Regions from separate parts of the Frankia alni ACN14a genome, predicted to be linked through region 3. Evidence: predicted binding sites of a transcription regulator. Region 3 holds the regulator's gene; each other region holds the start of a gene.

Region 1 (3,276 bases), 2.5 Mb from region 3:
CGAGGTGTCGCTGTTCGACTCGCTCACCGAGTGGATGGCTCAGCCGATGTACTACGCCATGTACACCGGTGTCCCCCCGGCCCGCACCGGCACCAGCCACGCCTCCATCGCCCCCTACGGCGGCTTCCGGACCGGCGACGGCGGCAGCGTGCAGCTCGGCGTGCAGAACGAGCGGGAGTGGCGGCGGTTCTGCGAGGAGGTGCTCCGCCGGCCCGAGCTGCTGGCCGACCCCCGCTACACGACGAACGCGGGCCGCGTCCGCCACCGCGATGCGCTGACCGCCGACGTCGAGGCGGCCCTGGCCGAGGTCAGCACCGAGCAGACCCTCGCCCGGCTGAACGAGGCGGGCATCGCCAACGGCCGGATCAACACCATCGGCGACCTGCTCGCCCACCCCCAGCTCGACGTGGGCGACCGCTGGCGGGAGGTGGACTCGCCGGTCGGCCCGTTGCGCGCGGTACGCCCGCCCGTCCGCATCAGCGGGGTGGACCCGGTGATGGGCCCCGTGCCCGCCGTCGGCGAGCACACCGACGCCCTGCTCGCCGAGCTCGGTTACGACCCTGCCGACACGGCTCGTCTGCGCGCCGCCGGTGCCGTCTGACCCGCCCTCGCCGTCTGACCCGCCGGTGCCGTCGTGAGTCGCTCGGCGAGCCGCACCTGTGAACGCATGCGCCGGGCAGGGACCCATCAACGCCGTCATGACGCAGTCCACGGCTGAGTCAGCGCGGTCTGACTCGTCACGCTGCCCGCTGATGTAGTCCGAGACGGACTCGGTGGCCCTTCGGCGCCGTCCGTGACCCGACAGCGCTGGTACCACCGGCGAGATGCGTCGCTGGCGTCTCCTGCAGCCCGTAGGGAGGCCCCGCGCAGGCGGCATCGTAGTGGTGCCTGGGTATGAGCAGGGCCGCCTGCGTCGAACTCGGCCTTGGTACGGATACTTGCCGTTGTGGTCGTCTGGTCCATGGCTAATTCCGCCTCACGATCTCCCGGGGTGGCGTAGCCCTTTCCTTCCGTGGGTGGAGGTGCTCTTTTCGTCGACGGGGCCTCCCCGCATCACTGGGAATTGGAGACGTTCCTGTCGCGGGGAGTTGTTCACTGCGAGTGCGCTTTCGGGCGGCGTCCCTGGGATATCGCAGCACGCTCACGCCCGCTTCGTCAAGTCCGACGGCATCGACTCTGTCGCCCTTAGCAGAATTACCTTGAAAATCAAGCGGTGGCGACGACGAGCGACACTCCTGCTCCGGCCGGCATGCGGTCTGCGTGGCCGCCAGGACGTCCATACCCAGGCGCCGTGACCACGATGACGGGTCCGCACCGTCGTTGAGGATCGCACCATTCGGCGGGTCGCGCCAGCTCGCAGCCCTCCGCGATCACGGCTCAGTGCATGGGGTTCCCCCTCTCCCGAGCCGGTCGGGTCCAGGCCGGTTGCCGGGGATCCCGCCGGGCCGGAGGAGCCGCACGCCGGTCCGGCAGGCAGGCTACACGAGCCCGTCTAGGTGTCCGTCTAGGTTGTGTCACCACGCCGGTCCTCGGCGCGAACATTCCTCAAGATGATTACGCATCCGAACATGTGTTCGACATCCGGCTGGTGCTCGTCTAGGCTTCTCGCATGGTCTCGAATCCGGAGTCTCCGAGCCGGCTTCATGCGCTGGCCGATGAATCGACGGCGATGTCCGCGCGGATAGATGCAATGGTCGACGGTCCGGTGTGGTCGCTGTCCGACGCGGGTCTGCTGGAATTGCTGCTGGCTTGTTCAGTGGCTTTGACGCGGCTGGCGGCCTTTCGTCTTCAGATTGTCGCCGAGGTGCACGGCCGTGGGTTGGCGCGGCGTGCTGGCGCCTGCGACACCGTCGCCTTGCTGCGCGAACGTCTGCGGGTCCGCGCGGCGGATGCCAGCCGTCTGGTCGATGTTGCGGTGGCCGTAGACGGTCCCTTGGCGGCGACGGGTAAGCGGCTGGGAGCGGGGGAGATCAGCGTCGAGCAGGCGCAGGTGATTGTGGCGGGCATGCGCTCGCTACCGACCACGGTCACCGTGGACGTGCGGCGACGGGCTGAAGCGTTTCTCCTGCGTCAGGCGGACGAGTTCGACCCGACCGCCCTGGCTCGCCTGGCCCGCCACCTCCGCGAGACCCTGGCCTGGGCTGACGCCCACTCCGGCGACGATACTCTCGACCCGGCTCCGGCCGGTGGCAGCGAGGATGACGACTCTGCTCGCGGCGAGCCCGGCGACGGCGAGGGTGGCAGTGACGGCGGGGGCGATGGTCAGTCCAGTGGCCCCGACGATGCTGCCGCTGCGGGAGGGGAGGACCCAGCGGGGCGGCGAAGATTGTCGATCTCCGAGTTGCCGGGCGGCATGACTCGAATCAGCGGCGAGCTCGACCCTGAAGCGGCAGCCCTGCTCCGCATCGCGCTGGACCCCCTCGCGGCGCCGCGCCCGGCCGTCGACGGTGCGCTCGACCCGCGTAGCCCCGCCCGCCGGCGCGCCGATGCCCTCGTCGACCTGGTCACCCGCACACTCGACGCCGCCATGCTGCCTGTGGGTGGCGGTGTTCGCCCGCATCTGACCGTGACGATCCCCTGGTCGACAATGGTCGGTCGATCCGGCGTGCCGGCGACGACTGGCTGGGGGCAGCCCCTGCCCCGCGAGGTCCTACGTCGCCTGGCCTGTGACGCATCGGTCAGCCGCATCATCCTCGACCCCGCCGGTGTCCCCCTCGATGTTGGTCGAACCCAGCGCACCGTCACCGCGGACATCCGCCGCGCGCTGGTCGCCCGCGACAACGGCTGCGCCTTTCCGACGTGCGATCGTCCGGCGAGCTGGACCGAGGCGCATCACATTCGACACTGGATCGTCGGGGGCCACACCTCGCTGGACAACTGCGTGCTCCTCTGTGGCCATCACCACCGGGTCATCCACCACCAGGGTTGGACCGTTCGGCTCGGGCCCGACCGACGCCCCGAATTCCTGCCTCCGGCCTGGATCGACGCCAGCCGCACCCCTCGCCGAAACCCCTACTCACGTCATCCGCACGACCTGATCTACGGCATCGCCGCCGGATGACGATCGACACGCGCAGTCCACTCAGTTCCCAGGAGCTCGGCGGCAGCCGGGGCACTGCCGGCCGTCGCGAGCGTGCGGGATCGTGGTGCCGAGCGACCCCGCACGCTCGCCGACGGTGCGAGCCCTCCGCTGCGTTTCTGCCGTCAGCGCAGCGGGTTGGGGCGCTGGACGAGCTGACGGGCGATGACGTTGCGCTGGATCTCGTTGGTTCCCTC
Region 2 (3,276 bases), 1.7 Mb from region 3:
CAGCGTTGATCGGCTTGGCGCAGGAGAAGCCAGCGGCCCCGGTCGGCGGGTTACGCAGCGCGTTGAACGCCGCGACGCTGCCCTGCCCGTCGCCGACGTCCGTAGCCCCGATGCCGATGGTGTAGGCGTCGGCGTGGGCGGTCCCCGCAACCTCCCACAGGCGGAACCGGTTGGTGTCGTCCTGGCGGGCGTCGACGTAGCCGAGCAGGCCGGTCGGCAGGTCCGTCTCCGTCTGGAAGGTCAGGACCGGGACGGCGAGATCGGGTCGGATCCGGACGACGGCCGGCGCGGCGATGTCGGGACGCTCCGGGGCCTGGGACAGCGCGCTCGCGGTGCCGGCGCGGCTGTGCAGCAGGTACCCGTCGTAGACGTTGACGAGCGGGTGGATGGCGTTGACGTAGGTCGTCAGCCGGAAGGCCGACTGCGACTCACCGTCGCCGAGCACCTTCTTCGGCTTCAGCCCTCCGAGGACCGTTGCGGCCGACTTCCGCACTGCCTGACCGGTCTGGGAGAAGATGTCGTACGAGTAGCTGTCACCGGGGTGGGACAGCGCCTGGTAGCGGTCCGGGTCGGCGTTCTTGGTGGCGTTGAGCCCGACCGCCTGCGCGGACACCCCGACCCAGGCGTAGCCGTCCCGGATGAGCTGGTTGTGCGCGGCGGTCCAGTCCGGGGCTCCGTCGTAGCCGGCGGAGACGTTGAGCCATTCCACGACGACGGTGCCGTTGAACTTCTTCGCGTCGGCCGGGCGGTTGACCACGATCCGGGTCGTGTAAGGCGCCGTGGCGGCCGGGGTCACGGTCCACTTGCCGTCCGACCCCAGCGTGCCCGACGCCTGGTAGGCGGTCGCGGAGCCGGCGAGGAAGTACTCGGACTGCCGGTACCCGACCTTGCCTAAGTCGAAGGCGGTGGCTCCCACCACGGGGACGCCCTTACCGCCGGTGACGGGCCCGGTCACGGTGGGGCTGGCTGCCGAGGGGGTGGCGGCCTGGGCGGCCGAGTCGGTCGCGAGCTGGGCCACCCCGGCGGCGGTCACGGTCAGCAGCGCGGCCACCGTTGTCGTCGCGATCCGTCGGCGGCGGGTCCGCCACCTGGCCATCACTGTCATGGTCACGTCCTTTGTGGGAGGTACGCCCCGACCCGACCTGCCTCACCGAGCCGCGGCACATGTCAGCATCGGTGGCTTCGCGAGCGATCGCCTCACGTGGCCCCGACCGTGCACACGACCGGGGCCGCCGCCGGAACGCCACCGTAAAGGTCAGGCATTCCACCGGAACACCTTTCGGGGCTTTCCTGGAATCACTCATTCACGATGCTGTGAACCCGACGCTACGGGAGATCGACCGTGGACGTCACCCCACCATGGGGTAACACTCGTCTTGACAAGGACGTTCCTTTTGGTCGGGCCCTGTAGGCCGTGCACCTTCACCCTCGCCACTCCGACGGTTATCCGCCGAGTGTCGGAAATTCATGCCCACATTACCGACGATTGCGCGGACCCCACCGACCACGGACCGATCGCTTCGCCACCGGATGCGCCCCCGCCCTCAACCGTCACCCCACCACCAGCCGAGCCCCGCCCTCAACCGTCACCTCGGCCCCGCGACATCCGGCCGCCCCTCGCCGCCCGGCCCGGCTCCTGACGTCCGGCCTCGTTCTTCGCCGACAGTCGCAGCGGCCGTACCCGGCGCGACGAATGTGCTGGGCACGGCCTCACCCTCCACCTTCCTCCTCGCCGGCAGTCGCAGCCTTGAGGATGTGGCCGAGCTGGCGGCCTGCGGCAGGCCGCTGCCCCACATCGCTCACGGAGACGAACATACGTTCGACATCTGGCGGCTGCGGATCTACCGTCGACTCATGAACACGCACGGCCCCAGCCCCGGCCGCGACACCGCTCCCACCCCAGTCCCCGCCCCCGGACTCACTGCCACTTCCGATCCTGAATCCGACGCCGGCCCGGCTCCCACCTTCGGCCTCGACCCGAGGGGTTGTCCACGGCTGCTTACAGCGCTGTCCGAGCTCGACGAGCTGGTCGGACAGGCGGTGGACATGCCCGGCTGGTCCCTGTCCGATGGCGACCTGGACAGCGCGGTGCTGGACTGCTCGGCGTTGCTGGCCCGGCTCGCCGCGCTGCGTCTGGGGTTGATCAATGAGCTGCACGGCCGCGGCAGCGCCCAACGCGAGGGTGCCACCAGCACGGCCGCGTTACTCCGCGCCCGGCTGCGGATCCGCCCCGGCGAGGCCCAGCGGCTGCTCGGTCTCGCCCTGGCAGTCGACGGCGATCTCACCGCCACCGGCACCGCCCTGACCGCCGGCACCATCAGCATCGACCAGGCCTTCGCGATCCACGCGGCGCTGCGCGCCCTCCCCCGCGGGGCGGACCTCACCAGGCGGCGTGAAGCCGAAGCACTCCTGCTCCGCTGCGCGGACACCTTCGATCCCGCCGATCTCGCCCTCCTCGGCCGCCACATCCGCGAGCGGCTCACCGACGTCGACACCAGCCCCGGTGGCGACAGCCCCGACCCCGCCGACGACAGCAACAGCGACGAGGGCGGCAGCAGCGACGACGACGACGGAGGTGATCACAATCCCGGCGGTGGCGACGCCGGCGGGGGCAACGCGGGCGGTGGTGCTGACGGCGACGATCCGACGTCGCGCCGCCACCTGTCGATCACCGACCTGGCCGACGGGATGACCCGGATCACCGGCGAACTTGACGCCGAGGGCGCCGCTCTTCTGCGCACCGCCCTCGACAGCCTCGCCGCCCCCAGCCCCGCCGTCGACGGCACCCCCGATCCCCGCAGCCCCGCCCGCCGCCGAGGCGACGCTCTCGTCGAGCTTCTGCACCGCGCCCTCGACGCCTCATCGGTACCCGTCTCCGGCGGTGTGCGCCCCCACCTGACCGTCACCGTCCCCTGGGCGACGCTGGTCGGCCGGGGCGGGCCTGCCGCGGCCACGAGCTGGGGCCAGCCGCTACCACGCTCCGTGCTACGCCGGCTGTCCTGCGATGCCGAAGTCAGCCGCATCGTGCTCAATGCGGACAGCGTTCCCCTCGACGTCGGCCGGACGCAGCGCACCGTCCCGGCCGACCTGCGCCGCGCCCTGGTCGCTCGCGACCGTTGCTGCGCGTTTCCCGGTTGCAGCAGGCCGCCGAGCTGGTGCCAGGCGCACCACATCCGGCACTGGACCGACGACGGAACCACCTGCCTGGACAACCTCGTGCTCGTCTGCGGTTGGCACCACCGTTTCCTCCACCACCACGGCTGGACCGTCCGGCTT
Region 3 (3,276 bases):
CGTCACGGCGACGAGCCGCCGAGCGCCGGCCGGGATCAGACGGTGGCGGAGTGGACCGCCCGACCGGCGGGTCAGCCCAGCACCAGGAACTGGCCGGGGGTGAGCTCGACCGAGGGGAGATGGTTGATCCGCATCAGCCGATCCACGACGACACGGGTGTCGGCGTCGGGGTCGAGCGCAACGGCGATCTCCCACAGCGTCTCTCCGGCGAGCACCAGGTGACCCCGCGGCGGCTCGCCGGACCACGCGATCGAGGCGCGCGGCAGGACGCCCACCAGCACCGCGGCGAGGGCCAGCGCGACGACGGCGACCACGACAACCCGGCCGCGGCGGGTCAGCCGCAGCGGCGGCAGCGGCTCGCCGGCGCCACGGCGCACCGCCGACCGAGAGACCGGCGAGCGAGAAACCGGTGAACGAGACAGGCACGCCCCCGGAACCGGCCTCCCGGCACCGACCCCGGCGGCCGGCCGGGCCACTCGCACCCGCGCCGGACCGCCCGCCGGCCATCTCCCGGCCCGGCGCGCCGCCCGTTCCCGGGCAGCCGCCAGATCGACCACCTGCGTGGTGTGCGCGCTGTGCACGGCTTCCTCCCCAGGCACCCCGAACCAGGTCGCGGACGCCACGAACTCCCGTTCGATCGAACTCCTGATCGATTGTCGCACCGGAGACCCGCCAGGAAAAGGGACACGCTCGAACAGACGTTTGAGATTCCGCGACCGGGCGGTTACCGTCGAGACGATCAGGTTTGCACCGGGCGGTTTCCCCCGGTCGCGGACAGCCGGGTGCCGTGGGGGGTGCCGGTCTCGCCGGGCGAGGCCGTCAGCCGCGCGCACGTCCGGCGCGCGGCCGCGCGGCGACCAACCGGCGACGGAGTAGGCGACGAGGAGAGCGGTAGGCGATGACCAGCCAAGGCAGGGGTACACGCCGGGGCGGGGCCCGCGGCAACGTGCGGGCCTTTCCCGAAAACCCCGCGGACGCAGCCGGCCTGACCCCCCGGCAGCGCAAGGTGCTCGAGGTCATCCGGGCCGAGGTGGAACGGCGCGGGTACCCGCCCAGCGTGCGGGAGATCGGGGAGGCGGTGGGGCTGACCAGCACGAGCAGCGTGGCGCATCAGCTCAAGGTGCTGGAGGAGAAGGGCTACCTGCGCCGGGACCCGAACCGTCCGCGGGCCATGGAGGTGCTCAGCCCCGACCGGCCACGGCGCAAGGCCGATTCCGGCGCGGCGGCTGTCGTGTCGACGTTCCCGGGCGCCGCGGCGGCGCCGGCCGGGGTGGGCGGCGAGGGGTCCGCGGCCTACGTGCCGGTCCTCGGGCGGATCGCCGCCGGCGGGCCGATCCTGGCCGAGCAGGCGATCGAGGACGTCTTTCCCCTGCCGAAGGAGATCGTCGGCGAGGGCACTCTGTTCCTGCTCCGGGTCGTCGGCGAGTCGATGATCAATGCAGCGATCTGTGACGGCGACTGGGTGGTGGTGCGCCAGCAGCCGGTCGCGGACAACGGTGAGATCGTCGCCGCGATGATCGACGGCGAGGCGACGGTCAAGCGCCTACGGGTCCGCGACGGGAAGATCTGGCTGCACCCGGAGAATCCGACGTTCAGCGACATCCCCGGCGAGGAGGCGACGATCCTCGGGCGGATCGTCGCCGTGCTGCGCCGGATCTGACCGTGGACGGCCGGCCGCGCGAGGCGGCCGGCCGGTTCGGCTGCCACGAACCGCGGGACAGGTGCCACCGGCCGTGCCGTGCCCGTCGGCGGCGGGTCAATGCCGGTCCCGACAGCCCCGGTCCCGACAGCCCCGGTCCCGACAGCCTCGGTCCCGAGGGAACAGGGCTGACGGGCCAGGGCTGGGGGAATGGGTCAGGGCTGAGGGCAGGTCAGGGCTGGGATCAGGGCTGGAAGGCGTGCAGTTCCGCGGCGAGCGACGGGGACACCCTCGCGAGCAGGCGGGTGCCGTCCGCGGTGTGCTCCAACTCGAGCACCTCGCCGTGGGCGTGCACCCGTGAGACGAGATCGCCCCGCGTGTAGGGGACGAGGACCTTCATCTCCACGTCGGGGTGGGGAACCCGGGCGCACAGGGCGTCGACGAGCGCGGTCAACCCCTCCCCCGTGCGCGCCGAGACGAAGACAGCGTCGGGCGCGAGCTGGCGCAGGCCGGCGAGGACGGTCGGCTCGGTGGCGTCAACCTTGTTCACGACAATCAACTCGGCAACGTTGCCCGCGTCGATGTCGTTGAGCACCTCGCGCACCGCGGAGATCTGGGCGGCCGGGTCGGGAGCGGAGCCGTCGACGACGTGCAGGATGAGGTCCGCGTCGGCGACCTCCTCCAGGGTCGAGCGGAACGCCTCGACGATCTGGTGCGGCAGGTGCCGGACGAAGCCGACCGTGTCGGTGAGGGTGAACGCCCGGCCGTCCGGCAGGGTCGCGCGCCGCACGGTCGGGTCCAGCGTGGCGAACAGCGCGTCCTCGACGAGGACGCCGGCGCCGGTGAGACGGTTGAGCAGCGATGACTTGCCGGCGTTGGTGTAGCCGGCGATCGCCACCGCGGGCACCTCGCCGCGCCGGCGAGCCGACCGCTTCGTCTCCCGCACGGTCGCCATCCCGGCGAGCTCCCGGCGCAGGCGTGCCATCCGGGCGCGCAGTCGCCGGCGGTCCGTCTCGATCTTCGTCTCGCCGGGTCCACGGGTCCCGATGGGGGCACGTCCGCCGCCGCTGGCCGCAGCGCGGGACATCGACTCACCCCAGCCACGCAGGCGGGGCAGCATGTACTGGAGCTGGGCGAGCTCGACCTGAGCCTTGCCCTCCCGGGACGTCGCGTGCTGGGCGAAGATGTCGAGGATGAGCGCCGTCCGGTCGATGACCTTGACCTTGACGACCTCCTCGAGCTGGCGCAGCTGGCCCGGGGTGAGCTCGCCGTCGCAGATCACCGTGTCCGCGCCGGTCGCGGCGACGACCTCGGCGAGTTCGCGGGCCTTGCCGGACCCGACATAGGTCGACGCGTCCGGCCGGTCGCGACGCTGCACGAGCGCGTCGAGCACGACCGAACCCGCCGTGGTCGCGAGGGCGGCGAGCTCCGCCATGGAGGCCTCGGCCGACCGCAGCGAACCCGACGTCCACACTCCGATGAGGACGACCTGCTCCAGCCGAAGCTGGCGGTACTCGACCTCGGTGACGTCGTCGAGCTCGGTGGCCAGCCCGGGCACACGGCGCAGTGCCGCGCGCTCCTCCAGGTCGAAGCCGTCTCCCGAATCGTCATAGAAACCCGAGAGGTACGCCGAATCC

Evidence for each region. The regulator LexA, encoded in region 3, represses DNA repair genes until DNA is damaged. The targets are predictions, from matches to a motif close to CGAACNNNNGTTCG.
Region 1: FRAAL_RS14900 (HNH endonuclease signature motif containing protein) is a predicted target of LexA. The motif match lies at 1,564-1,577, and genes of this name have one in related genera.
Region 2: FRAAL_RS01400 (HNH endonuclease signature motif containing protein) is a predicted target of LexA. The motif match lies at 1,809-1,822, and genes of this name have one in related genera.

What each region holds. Positions count from the first base shown of each region.
Region 1 is NC_008278.1:3,697,325-3,700,600, forward strand. It holds gene FRAAL_RS14895 (CaiB/BaiF CoA transferase family protein) at 1-601, shown strand, start outside; gene FRAAL_RS14900 (HNH endonuclease signature motif containing protein) at 1,610-3,061, shown strand; gene FRAAL_RS14905 (acyl-CoA dehydrogenase family protein) at 3,205-3,276, opposite strand, start outside.
Region 2 is NC_008278.1:338,299-341,574, reverse strand. It holds gene FRAAL_RS01405 (alpha/beta hydrolase domain-containing protein) at 1-1,105, opposite strand, end outside; gene FRAAL_RS01400 (HNH endonuclease signature motif containing protein) at 1,855-3,276, shown strand, end outside.
Region 3 is NC_008278.1:6,174,354-6,177,629, forward strand. It holds gene FRAAL_RS24825 (LysM peptidoglycan-binding domain-containing protein) at 72-377, opposite strand; gene lexA (transcriptional repressor LexA) at 899-1,660, shown strand; gene hflX (GTPase HflX) at 1,884-3,276, opposite strand, start outside.